Regions from separate parts of the Sorangium sp. So ce362 genome, predicted to be linked through region 1. Evidence: riboswitches for the same ligand, from Rfam matches in the RefSeq annotation. Region 1 holds a riboswitch; each other region holds the start of a gene.

Evidence for each region. Region 1 has a riboswitch for cobalamin ahead of WMF17_RS05625 (TonB-dependent receptor). Riboswitches for the same ligand answer to the same signal wherever they lie in the genome.
Region 2: linked by a shared signal. The riboswitch ahead of WMF17_RS20160 (TonB-dependent receptor domain-containing protein) and the one ahead of WMF17_RS05625 (TonB-dependent receptor) in region 1 are both predicted to bind cobalamin.
Region 3: linked by a shared signal. The riboswitch ahead of WMF17_RS20100 (hypothetical protein) and the one ahead of WMF17_RS05625 (TonB-dependent receptor) in region 1 are both predicted to bind cobalamin.

Annotation. Positions count from the first base shown of each region.
Region 1 is NZ_CP150332.1:1,418,371-1,421,638, reverse strand. It holds gene WMF17_RS05625 (TonB-dependent receptor) at 1-1,755, opposite strand, end outside; cobalamin riboswitch at 1,989-2,196, opposite strand; gene typA (translational GTPase TypA) at 2,396-3,268, shown strand, end outside.
Region 2 is NZ_CP150332.1:5,189,292-5,192,559, forward strand. It holds gene WMF17_RS20160 (TonB-dependent receptor domain-containing protein) at 1-1,314, opposite strand, end outside; cobalamin riboswitch at 1,486-1,712, opposite strand; partial or broken gene WMF17_RS20165 (AMP-binding enzyme) at 1,986-2,363, shown strand; gene WMF17_RS20170 (hypothetical protein) at 2,460-2,606, shown strand; gene WMF17_RS20175 (TlpA family protein disulfide reductase) at 2,584-3,018, opposite strand; gene WMF17_RS20180 (peroxiredoxin) at 3,029-3,268, opposite strand, start outside.
Region 3 is NZ_CP150332.1:5,172,111-5,175,378, reverse strand. It holds gene WMF17_RS20100 (hypothetical protein) at 51-1,514, opposite strand; cobalamin riboswitch at 1,953-2,160, opposite strand; gene WMF17_RS20095 (cytochrome c-type biogenesis protein) at 2,265-2,885, opposite strand; gene WMF17_RS20090 (NAD-dependent protein deacetylase) at 3,209-3,268, shown strand, end outside.

The DNA.
Region 1 (3,268 bases):
GAAGCGCGCGCGGGTGAAGGTCGCGTCCACGTCGGCGAAGAGCCAGCTCCCGAGCCGGTAACGCGCGCCGATCTCGACCCCGTAGCGCCGCGTCTGCCCCGACGCCTCGGTCACGCCGGCGTCGCCGCTCCAGACCAGCTCGGAGTCGAGATCGAGCAGGAACCCGGCCGCGCTCAGCGAGAGGCCGCGCACGGGCGCGACCCGCGCGCCGACCTCGTAGCCCATCGCGGGGGTGATCAGCGTCGCCGCCCCCTGGGCCAGCACCACGCCCCGGGCGTCGTTCGAGTGGAAGCCGCGCCCGTAGTGGGCGAAGAGATCGACCCCGTCGATCGGCGAGACGATCGCCGTGAGCTTCGGGAGGAGCTGCATCTGCCCCTGGACGCCGCTCGACCTGTTCCCGGTCGCCTGGAGGTCCTCGCGCAGATCGTCCACGTTGACGTCGATCCACTGCCCGCGCGCGCCGAGCACGAGGCGGAGCCAGCGCCGGAGCCGGGCGTCCTGCTCGACGTAGACGCCGATCTGGCCCTCGTCGATGTGGGTCCGGTCCCTCTCCTCGAGCCGCTCGCGCGCCTGGTCGTGGTGGAGCGACTTGTCGATCCCGTCCGCGCGGAGCTGCGCGCCGAGCGAGGTCGTGAACCTCGCCCCCCCGAGCTCGAACTGCTTGCGGAACCGGAGATCGGCGCCTGCGACGGTGCGGTCGTCGTTCTGCTCGATCTGGTCGCCGTGGTCGGGGTCCTCGCTGAAGAACGTGAAGTTCGAGTACAGCGTGAAGCGATAGCTGAGGAGGTAGGCCATCGCGCTCAGGTCGGCGTCCCGCCACGCGGTCGAGAGGGAGACGGACCCCATGTGCCGCGCGGTCGACCCGCCCTCGGTCGGATCGACCGCGCCGAAATGATCGATGCACGGCTGTCCGAAGGCGGAGGGCGGCGGGTTCAGGCCGCCCTGCTCGCCCTCGCCGCACACGGCGCGCGCCGGGATCTGGCCGGAGCCGGACCAGGTCGACCCGTAGGACATCCAGGTCATCTGGACCTTCCCGGTGCCGCCGAGGTCGTGCGTCGCCCTCAGGAACACGTTGAAGCGCTCGAGCTGCTCCGGATTGAGGAACGGCCCGTCGTTCCGGTAGACCTCCGCCGCGGTCACCGCGCGCCAGCCGTCGCCGAGATCCGGCGAGGCGATCACGAGGCCGCGCAGGATGCCGTACTGCCCCACGCTGAGCTGCGCGGTGCTCTCGTCGAGCTTCTCGGCGAAGCGGAGGTTGACGGCGCCCGCCGTGCCGAAATCGCCGATGCTCGCGTAATAAGGCCCCTTGTAGCCGTCGAGCCCTGTCACGAGCTCCGGGATCATGAAATAGAGGTCGGTGAAGCCGTGCCCGTGGCCGTGGCTGACCAGGTTGACGGGCACCCCGTCGACGAAGAAGGCGACGTCGGTCCCGTGGTCCGCGTCGAAGCCGCGCAGGAAGTACTGGTTCGCCTTGCCGCCGCCGGCGTGCTGCACGGCGAAGAGCCCGGGGACCGCCTCGAGGATGTCGCCCGGCCGGAGCCTCGGCCTGAGCTCGAGCTCGCGGTACCCGACCGAGACGCGCGATGCGGCCTCGCTTCCCGGCTTCTCCGCCTGCACCGTGACCTCGAGCGCGCCCCCGTCCGCGGGCGCCTCGGCGCGCGCCGGCCGCGCGGCGGCCAGCAAGAGGGCCAGTGCGGCCATCCGACCGAGCGGATGGCGGTGTGCGTGGCCGATCGTGACCGTCTCGCGGAGCATTCATGTCCTCCTTCGCTGCAATCGCGCGGAGCGGCGGCGGGCCGCTCGTGTCGAGCTCCGCGGGGAGGAAAAGGCGAATCCGGCGCGATGCGCTGGACCGACCTCTCGCCCCCACGGGCGACCGAAAGGCATCGCGGGGGGCGGTTCGGGATCCGGGACGTGCGCAGAGATGCACCGGCTCGGACCTAACCGCCTCCCTCGAGGCTCCCAGGTCGAACCGGCATCGGATGTCTCCCCGTCGCCGGGCGCTGGCAGGTCTTCGGGCTCGCGAGCGCTCCGGCCGGGCCGGCTTCCTACTGTCCACCGCTTCCCAGCCCTCGCGGGCCAGTGCTTGTCGTGGGAGGTCGTTCTCGCTTACCGCTGCGGGGCAGCCCCGGAATTTCACCGGGTTCCCTATTCAGCCTGGACAGGCGCCCAGGCACCAGCGCGGTCGCACCCTAAGGTGGCGCCCCTCCGGCTGTCAATCGTTCCCGCTCACCTCGCCCGCTCCGCTCGCAGCGCTCGCGCCGCTCGCGCCGCTCGCGTGAGGCCTGCTCGACCCCTGCGCGACGTCCGGCGTGCGGGCCGAACGTTCGAGCTCTAGCGAGGATGGGCTCGCTCCTTCGTGGAGCGCGTGCTACACGGCCGCCGCTGTACATATATGCCGCGTAACGACCTCCGCAACATCGCCATCGTCGCCCACGTCGACCACGGGAAGACGACCCTCGTCGATCACATGCTCCGCCAGTCGGGCGCCTTCCGGGAAAACGAGGTCGTGGCCGAGCGGGTCATGGACTCGAACGACCTCGAGCGGGAGCGCGGCATCACGATCCTCGCGAAGAACACGAGCATCCGGTACCGCGGGGTCAAGATCAACATCGTCGACACGCCCGGCCACTCCGACTTCGGCGGCGAGGTCGAGCGCACGCTGATGATGGCCGACGGGGCGCTGCTCCTCGTCGACGCCGCCGAGGGCCCGCTGCCGCAGACGCGGTTCGTGCTCTCGAAGTGCCTCCAGCGCGGCTTCCCGATCATCGTCGTCATCAACAAGATCGACCGGAGCGACGCGCGCGCCCACGAGGTGCTCTCCGAGGTGTTCGACCTCTTCTGCGATCTCGAGGCGAGCGACGGGCAGATGGACTTCGCGACGCTCTACGCGGTCGCGAAGTTCGGCCAGGCCAAGCGCGAGCTCGAGGACGAGGCCACGGACCTCGTGCCGCTCTTCGAGACCATCCTCGAGCGGGTCCCCGGCCCCTCCGGCGACCCCGACGGGCCGCTCCAGGTCATCGTCAGCAACACGACCCACGACGACTACGTGGGCCGGCTCGCGGTCGGCCGCGTGGTCCGGGGCACCGCCCGGTCCGGCGTCGACGTCGCGCTCCTCGGCGAGGACGGGCAGTCGCGCGGCTACGTGAAGATGCTCTACGCCTACGAGGGGCTGAAGCGGGTCGCTGTCGAGAGCGCCGTCGCGGGCGAGGTGATCGCCATCGCGGGGATCGATGCGGTCACGATCGGCGACACGATCGCGGATCTG
Region 2 (3,268 bases), 3.8 Mb from region 1:
CCCGGTCGGCGCGAGCACATCGCAAGGGCGCTCCGGTGCTGCGCCGGTGGCGTGGCACTCCCCGCTCGCGAGGGCGTGCAGCGCGAGCCCCTCGCCGAGGCGCACCTCCGCGCCGGCGGCGGCGCGCGCGAACGAGCGCCCCGCGCGGGCGAGCGGGATGTCGCCCGGCTCGCGCGAGATGCCCTCGCGCGCGACGGAGAGCATGGGTCGCACCCGGAGGCGATCGGAGAAGTAGAGCGTCGCCCCCAGCGTCTGCTCCAGGCGGCGGCCGGCGATGCGGAGCTCGCGCGCGTGGATCGCGAGCTCGAGGAGGGGATCGTGGATCTCGGAGCGCGCCTCGATGAACGAGGTGCGCGCCTCGAGCGTGTGCTCCGCCTCGCCTCCGAACGGGACCCGCGCCACGACGGACGCGAGCGCGCGCCGGGATTCCCCCCGCGCCCTCCGGGACGGCAGGAGCGCGAGCCGCGGCACGCCCTGCTCGCGGCCTGTGCCGTTCGCGATCACGTCGACGATCGCGCCGCGGCCGAGATCGACGCGCGCGAGCGCCCATGCGTCGATCATGCGCACGTCGGCGTTCTGCCGGCGCTGGACGGTGTCGTCGCTCGCGTCGAAGAGCGTGCCGCGATCGTCGACGAACGCGTAGCGGTTCGTCGCGGCCTCCGCGCTCACCCCGACGATCGAGCTCACCGGGCCCGCGCTGACGCCGGCGAAGGCCCACCCGCGCCAGGCGCCGAACGAGCCTGTCATCGCGCCCGCGCCGGCCATCGTCCGGGAAGGCCGCCGAGGCTCGAAGAAGATGGCGCCGCCCGGCCCGAGGCGATCGGCCTCGATGGGGGCGTTGCCGCGGTAGATCTCGACACGCTCGATGAGCCAGAGGGGCACGAGCGAGAGATCCGCCGTCCCCGCGACGTCGTCGTTCAGGCGGACACCGGCGAGGTACACGGGCGTCTGCGCGGCGGTCGCGCCCCGGATCGCGGCGGTCGCCGGTCCGCCGAAGCCGCCCGACTCGGTCACCTGGACGCCCGGCTGCGTGCGGAGCACGTCCGCGGCTTCGAGCCCCGCGCCGCCGAGGCGATCACGGCGCAGCACGGACCCCGCGACGGACCTGTCCCGGGGCGGCGCGGGCGCGAGCGCGCGCTCCCCCTCGACGCGCACCTCCAGCGGCGCCGGCGCTGCGGCAGCGCGATCGCCGCCCGGATCGCCCCCTGACCTGCGCAGCTCCTCCGCGAGGGCGGCCGGCGCGACCGCCACGGCGCCGCCGGCAGCGAGCACGAGCCAGCACCCTGCGCCGTCGCTCCAGCGACGACGCGCCACACGATCCGATGGATGAACCATTCACGCCCGCCTGCCCGCGTCGACCCAGCACTGCTCGGGTGAGAGCCAGGCGAGGGGGCTGCGTGACGGGCTACGGCACCGCGCGTGAGCGGGGTGGTCCAGAGCCTGCGCGCCTTCCCCTCGAAGGCTCAGGTCAGCGCGCGCCGGAGCACCGGCACGCGCACCTCGGCAGGTCTTCGGACTCACGGGCGCCGCGGCCGTCGCCGGTCGCTTTCCTACTGATCACCGCTTCCCAGGCCGCTCATGCGCTTGGCCCAGTGCTTGATGGTGATGGTCGTTCCCGTTCACCGCTGCGGGGGCAGTCCCGGATTCACACCGGGTTCCCTTTTCAGCTCGCCAGGCATGGCCGGGCGAGCACCGATGGCGGGGCGACTCCTGCCAGACTCCTCATGGAATGTCAACACAGAAGCGCCCGCACAGAAGCGCCCGCCCAGCGCAGCCCGTCGGCAGGCCACGGAGAGGGCACCCCGGACCAGCACCACGAATCCTTGACAGTTGTCAATCAACGTGTCATGAGTCATTTGAAATTGATTTTCGTTATCATATAATCGGTTGAGCAGCGGCCCGCGACTTCACGTCCAGAGCCCGATGAATCGAGCCCACGCGGCTCTCGAAGCCCATCGGAGCGGGATGTGACGACGTACCTATTCGTGCGGCGGACGCCGGCGGGCTACCTGGTCGTCGAGGGCCGCGCCAAGGATCAGATCAACCGCGGCGGCGAGAAGATCGCGGCCGAGGAGGTCGAGAACCACGTCCTCGCCCACCCGGCGGTGCGCGACGCGGCGCTCGTCGCCATGCCGGACGAGCGCCTCGGCGAGCGATCGTGCGCGTTCCTCGTGCCCCGCGGGCAGCCGCCGGCCGCGCGCGAGATCAACGCCTTCCTGCGCGAGCGCGGCGTCGCTCAGTACAAGGTGCCCGATCGCATCGAGTGGCTCGACGCGCTCCCCACGACGAGCGTCGGCAAGGTGGACAAGAAGGCGCTCCGCCAGTGGATCGAAGGCCGGCTCGCGCAGGGCGCCCAACGCTGAAGCGCGGCGCGGGCAGGGGCAGCGCGGCGACCACGCCTCTCGCGCCTCGCCCGAGCCGCCGAGATGAAACGCGGATCACGTGAGAGAGGAACAACCATGGCCATCCCCAGCATCCAGACCTATTCCATGCCACGCGTCGACGAGCTCCCGGAGAGCCGGGTGGCCCTCGACCTGGCGAGCCGCGCCGGGCCGGCGCTTGTCGCGCGTCCGGCCGGGCCGCTCAGCCGCCCTCCCCGGCCGTGAGCTGCGCGAGCGTGCGCTCCAGGTGCGACAGCCCTGCGGCGCCCGCGGATCGCGCCCTCAGCTTCCCCTCGCCGTCGAACAGGAAGTACGCGGGCCAGAGGCCGCCCGTCTGGAAGCGGTCGCCGATCGCGTGCGCGTTGTCGATGGCGACCGGCTCGTCCATGCCGGTCTCCTCCACGACGGCCTCCACCTGATCGACGCGCGTGTCGGACTCCTGGCGCGGCATGTGGACCGAGACGAAGCGGACGCCGCGGGGCCCGTACTTCTCCTTCCACGCGCGCAGGGTGGGCAGGTTGTCCTTGCAGAGCGAGCACGACACCGCCCAGAAATGCACGACGGCCGGCGCGCCCTTCAGCGACGCGGGCGTGGGCTCGCCGTGCAGCCAGCGCGTCGCGCCCTCGAACGAGGGCATCGGCGCGCCGCTAGGCAGCACGGCGCCGCTCCGCCGCGATCTCGATCGTGTCCTTGCCCGGCTTCCAGTCGGACGGGCACAGGCCGCCGGTCTGGAGCGCCGCGAGCACACGGAGCGTCTCGTCGGTCGAGCGGCCGATGTTGAGCGAGTGGATCACGGCGTACTGGAGCAGGCCCTTGGGATCGATGATGAAGAGCCCGCGCAGCGCCGCGTGGACGCCCTCGATGAGGACGCCGTACTTGCGCGCCAC
Region 3 (3,268 bases), 3.8 Mb from region 1:
CGCGCGACGCGTCGGAACGCGCCCGACGCGTCGCGCGGCCCGCGTGCTGATCAGTAGAACGGCGCCGACGTACCGTAGCGCGCGGAATGGATGTTATAATCGGTGCTGTTGATGCTCCCATCCCCGTTGAAGTCGGCGTGCTGGTTGTATCCGGAGTTGCCCAGCTGGGTGTTCCACGCCGCCATCAGGATGTTGTAATCGTCCGTGTCCACGTCGTCGTCGTTGTCGAGATCCGCGTCCGCGATGTTCCCGAAGCCGTCGCCGTCGGTGTCGCGCTGGTTCGAGTTCGCGGTGAGGTAGGCGTTGTCCGCGCCGTCGGGCACGCCGTCGCTGTCGGAGTCCGGCGCGCCGTCGGGGAAGTACAGCGTCACCTTCGGCGTCACCCAGGTTTCCCAGAAGTCCGAGGCGCTTCCGGCCGAGTAGCACTGCCCCGCGGGGGACGAGTACTCGTCGCCCGACGGGTTCCAAACGATCGCCAGGGCGCTCGTGTGGCCGACGAACGCGATGGGCGAGGTCGTGCTGTCGTCCTCGCAGACGTCCGGCGCGAGCTCGAGGTACTGCGACGAGCTCGCCTCGTTCACCGGCGTCTGGCTGCCCCCGACGACGCTCGCGACGACGCTGGCGCGGATGAGCGCGGCGTAGCCGTTCTCGCTCGCGCCGCCGACGCCGAACGCGTCTCCGCCGCCCACATGCAGGGTGTCGTCCTCGTCGAAGCCGAGCGCCGCCGCGTTCAGCACGTTGCTCGCCAGGAGCGAGCCCTCGCTGCCGCCATACGCGTAGGCGTTCCACGTGCCATTGATGACGCCCTGGACGTCGGCCGCCGCCCAGATCCGGAGCTCTCCTGTCCGGTTGGGCGAGGTCAGATGGCCGATCCCGGTGACGAGGTTGCCCTCGGAGTCCACGGCGATCCCCGCGGAGGCGCCGGGGATGCTCGTGATCAGCGGGATCTCCGTGATCGGCGACGCGGTCAGATCGAGGGCATAGACGCCGCTCGTGTAGCCGCCCGGGCCGCTCCAGCCGCCGTTGATGACGAGCGCCTCGTTCCCGTACCAGGCCAGGTCGTAGTAGTCGACGTCGAGCTCGATCACGTCCACGTGGCTGAGCAGGTCCGGCGGCGAGGTGATGCTGAGGATGGAGCTCGGGAACACGAGCAGCGGCGCCCCGTACCCGACCCCGAGCGCGATCGTGCTGCCGTCCGGTGAGATGGCGAGGAAGCTCGGATCCATCGGCCCGTCGCTCAGCGTCGCGACGGGCACGTAGGCGCTCGAACCATAGTTCTTCTGGAGGTACACGGTCTGATCGTTGGCGGCGAGGAGCCGGCCGGCCAGCTCGTAGCCATCGATCTCCTGGGCTGTCGTGGGGAACCCATCCAGGGCCACGGACCACCCGCCGGCGATGGCGGGAAGGTCGAACGTATACGACGTGTTCCCCGCGTACTCGTCGAAGGCGTCAGCGAACACCGACGGTGAGAGCAGGAGGAGCGCTGCGGTGACGGAAGACGCGACAATGCGCATAGGGACTCTTTCCTTTCTACTTCTGCTGCAACAGGAGAGGAGCGTGCCTGCGCCCCCCTGTCGCGCTCGAGAGCTGAGCTGTCTCCATCGGGCGACGAAGCGCGCGTGATCGCGCTCCGGCGCGACGACGCGCACGGGGGATACGTTGTGTTGATCCTCGACCGGAAAGGCTCAGCGCGACGTCTCTCGTCGTCGGCTCCGCACGGATCGACGCCAGAGCGCTCGGTACGAGGACGCGAGGCGCGGAGGAGCCAGCTGCGACGCGCGAGGGCGCTGAACCTTCGAGATGATCATCGGACCGACCCTTCGTCCCCGCGGACGATTGCGAAAGAAAGCTCGGGGAACGGGTCGGAACCGGGACCGGCGCGAGAGTCTCGCGCCAGCTCGGACCTACCGCCCTCCCACGAGGCTTCCAGGTCAAACCGGCGCGGGATGTCTCCCCGACGCAGGATGTTGGCAGGTCTTCGGACTTGCGAGCGCTCCGGCTCTCGCCGGGTTCCTACGGTCCACCGCTTCCCAGCCCGGAGGCCAGTGCTCGTCGTGGAGATCGTTCTCGCTTACCGCTGCGGGGCAGCCCCGGATTCGCACCGGGTTCCCTTTTGAGCCCGGGGCCGAAGCCCGAGGCACCAACACGAGGCACTACATATTGTGGTGCGGGACTCCGGTCAAGCGGGATGTTGGGGCTGCGCCCGGACGAGCGGGGCGACGACCGCGCCATGCCGCGCCGCGCGCGTCACGGCGGGGATGCGCTCACGCGTCGCGCTCCCGGAGCTCGTTGTCGAGGCGCTCGTCATACTCGTCATACTCGTCGCGAAGGGCCGCCGCGGTGGCGCCCCTGGATGGACCCGTCTGCGCTGCGTTGCGCCTCCACGAGCGCAGCAGGGCGAAGACCCCGAGCAAGGCCACCGCGATGCCCAGCATCAATCCAAGCGCGACCTTGCCGAGGGTGCCTGACGAGGGCGCCGCGCGGAGGCGGTCGCCATAACGTGCGACGAGGTCCTGCTCGACGGCGCCGGCCGCCTCGCCCTGGCGGAGGCGCGCGCGGATCTCGCGGCGAAGATCGCGCGCCACCTCCGATTCGTGGACATCAAGCGTCTGATCCCAGCAGCAAGGCGCGAGCAGGCGCCCTGCGAGCGCCCGCTCGCCGGGCGCCGGCGTCGTGTCCACGAGCTCGGACGCAGCCTGGCTGGGCGTCGCGGGCTCGGCCCTGCCGCTCATCGCCACGCCCGCGACGAAGGCGACCAGCGCCGCCGCGCGGCGCCAGCGCGCGCCGCGCAGCGACCGGAGGTGCAATGGCGAGCTCACCTCGCGGACCCCGTGCGCGGTACGGGCCGAGTCATTCGCCGACCTGCCGTGCTCTCGCTGGATCATCGTGAGACAGCCTAGCGGGGCCGTCCGCCAGGGCTCTGCGACACGATGTCGCGCTCGTCGCGGCGCGCCCGCGTGCGGCCCGAAGGGCGGGATATCGCTGCATCGTTCGATGAGGTGCGACAGCGTGACGCACTGCCGGCGTGCGCCTCGACTCCCTGCTTGCTGGTCCCAGCTCTTCTGCGCAGCGCCCGTCTCCATGGCTGCGGGGGCGTGTGCCTGGACGGGTGGGCCCGGAGGGGCGCCGTGCCTGTGCCGAGCGTCGTGCCGGCGGGCGGGCGGCCGGCGGCTGGCGGCGCCCCCTGGAACGGGTCACAAACCGGTCCATGCCGCTCGGCGAAGCGCTCCTCGCGGATCCGGTCGACGACCTCATCGCGCTCCTGCGC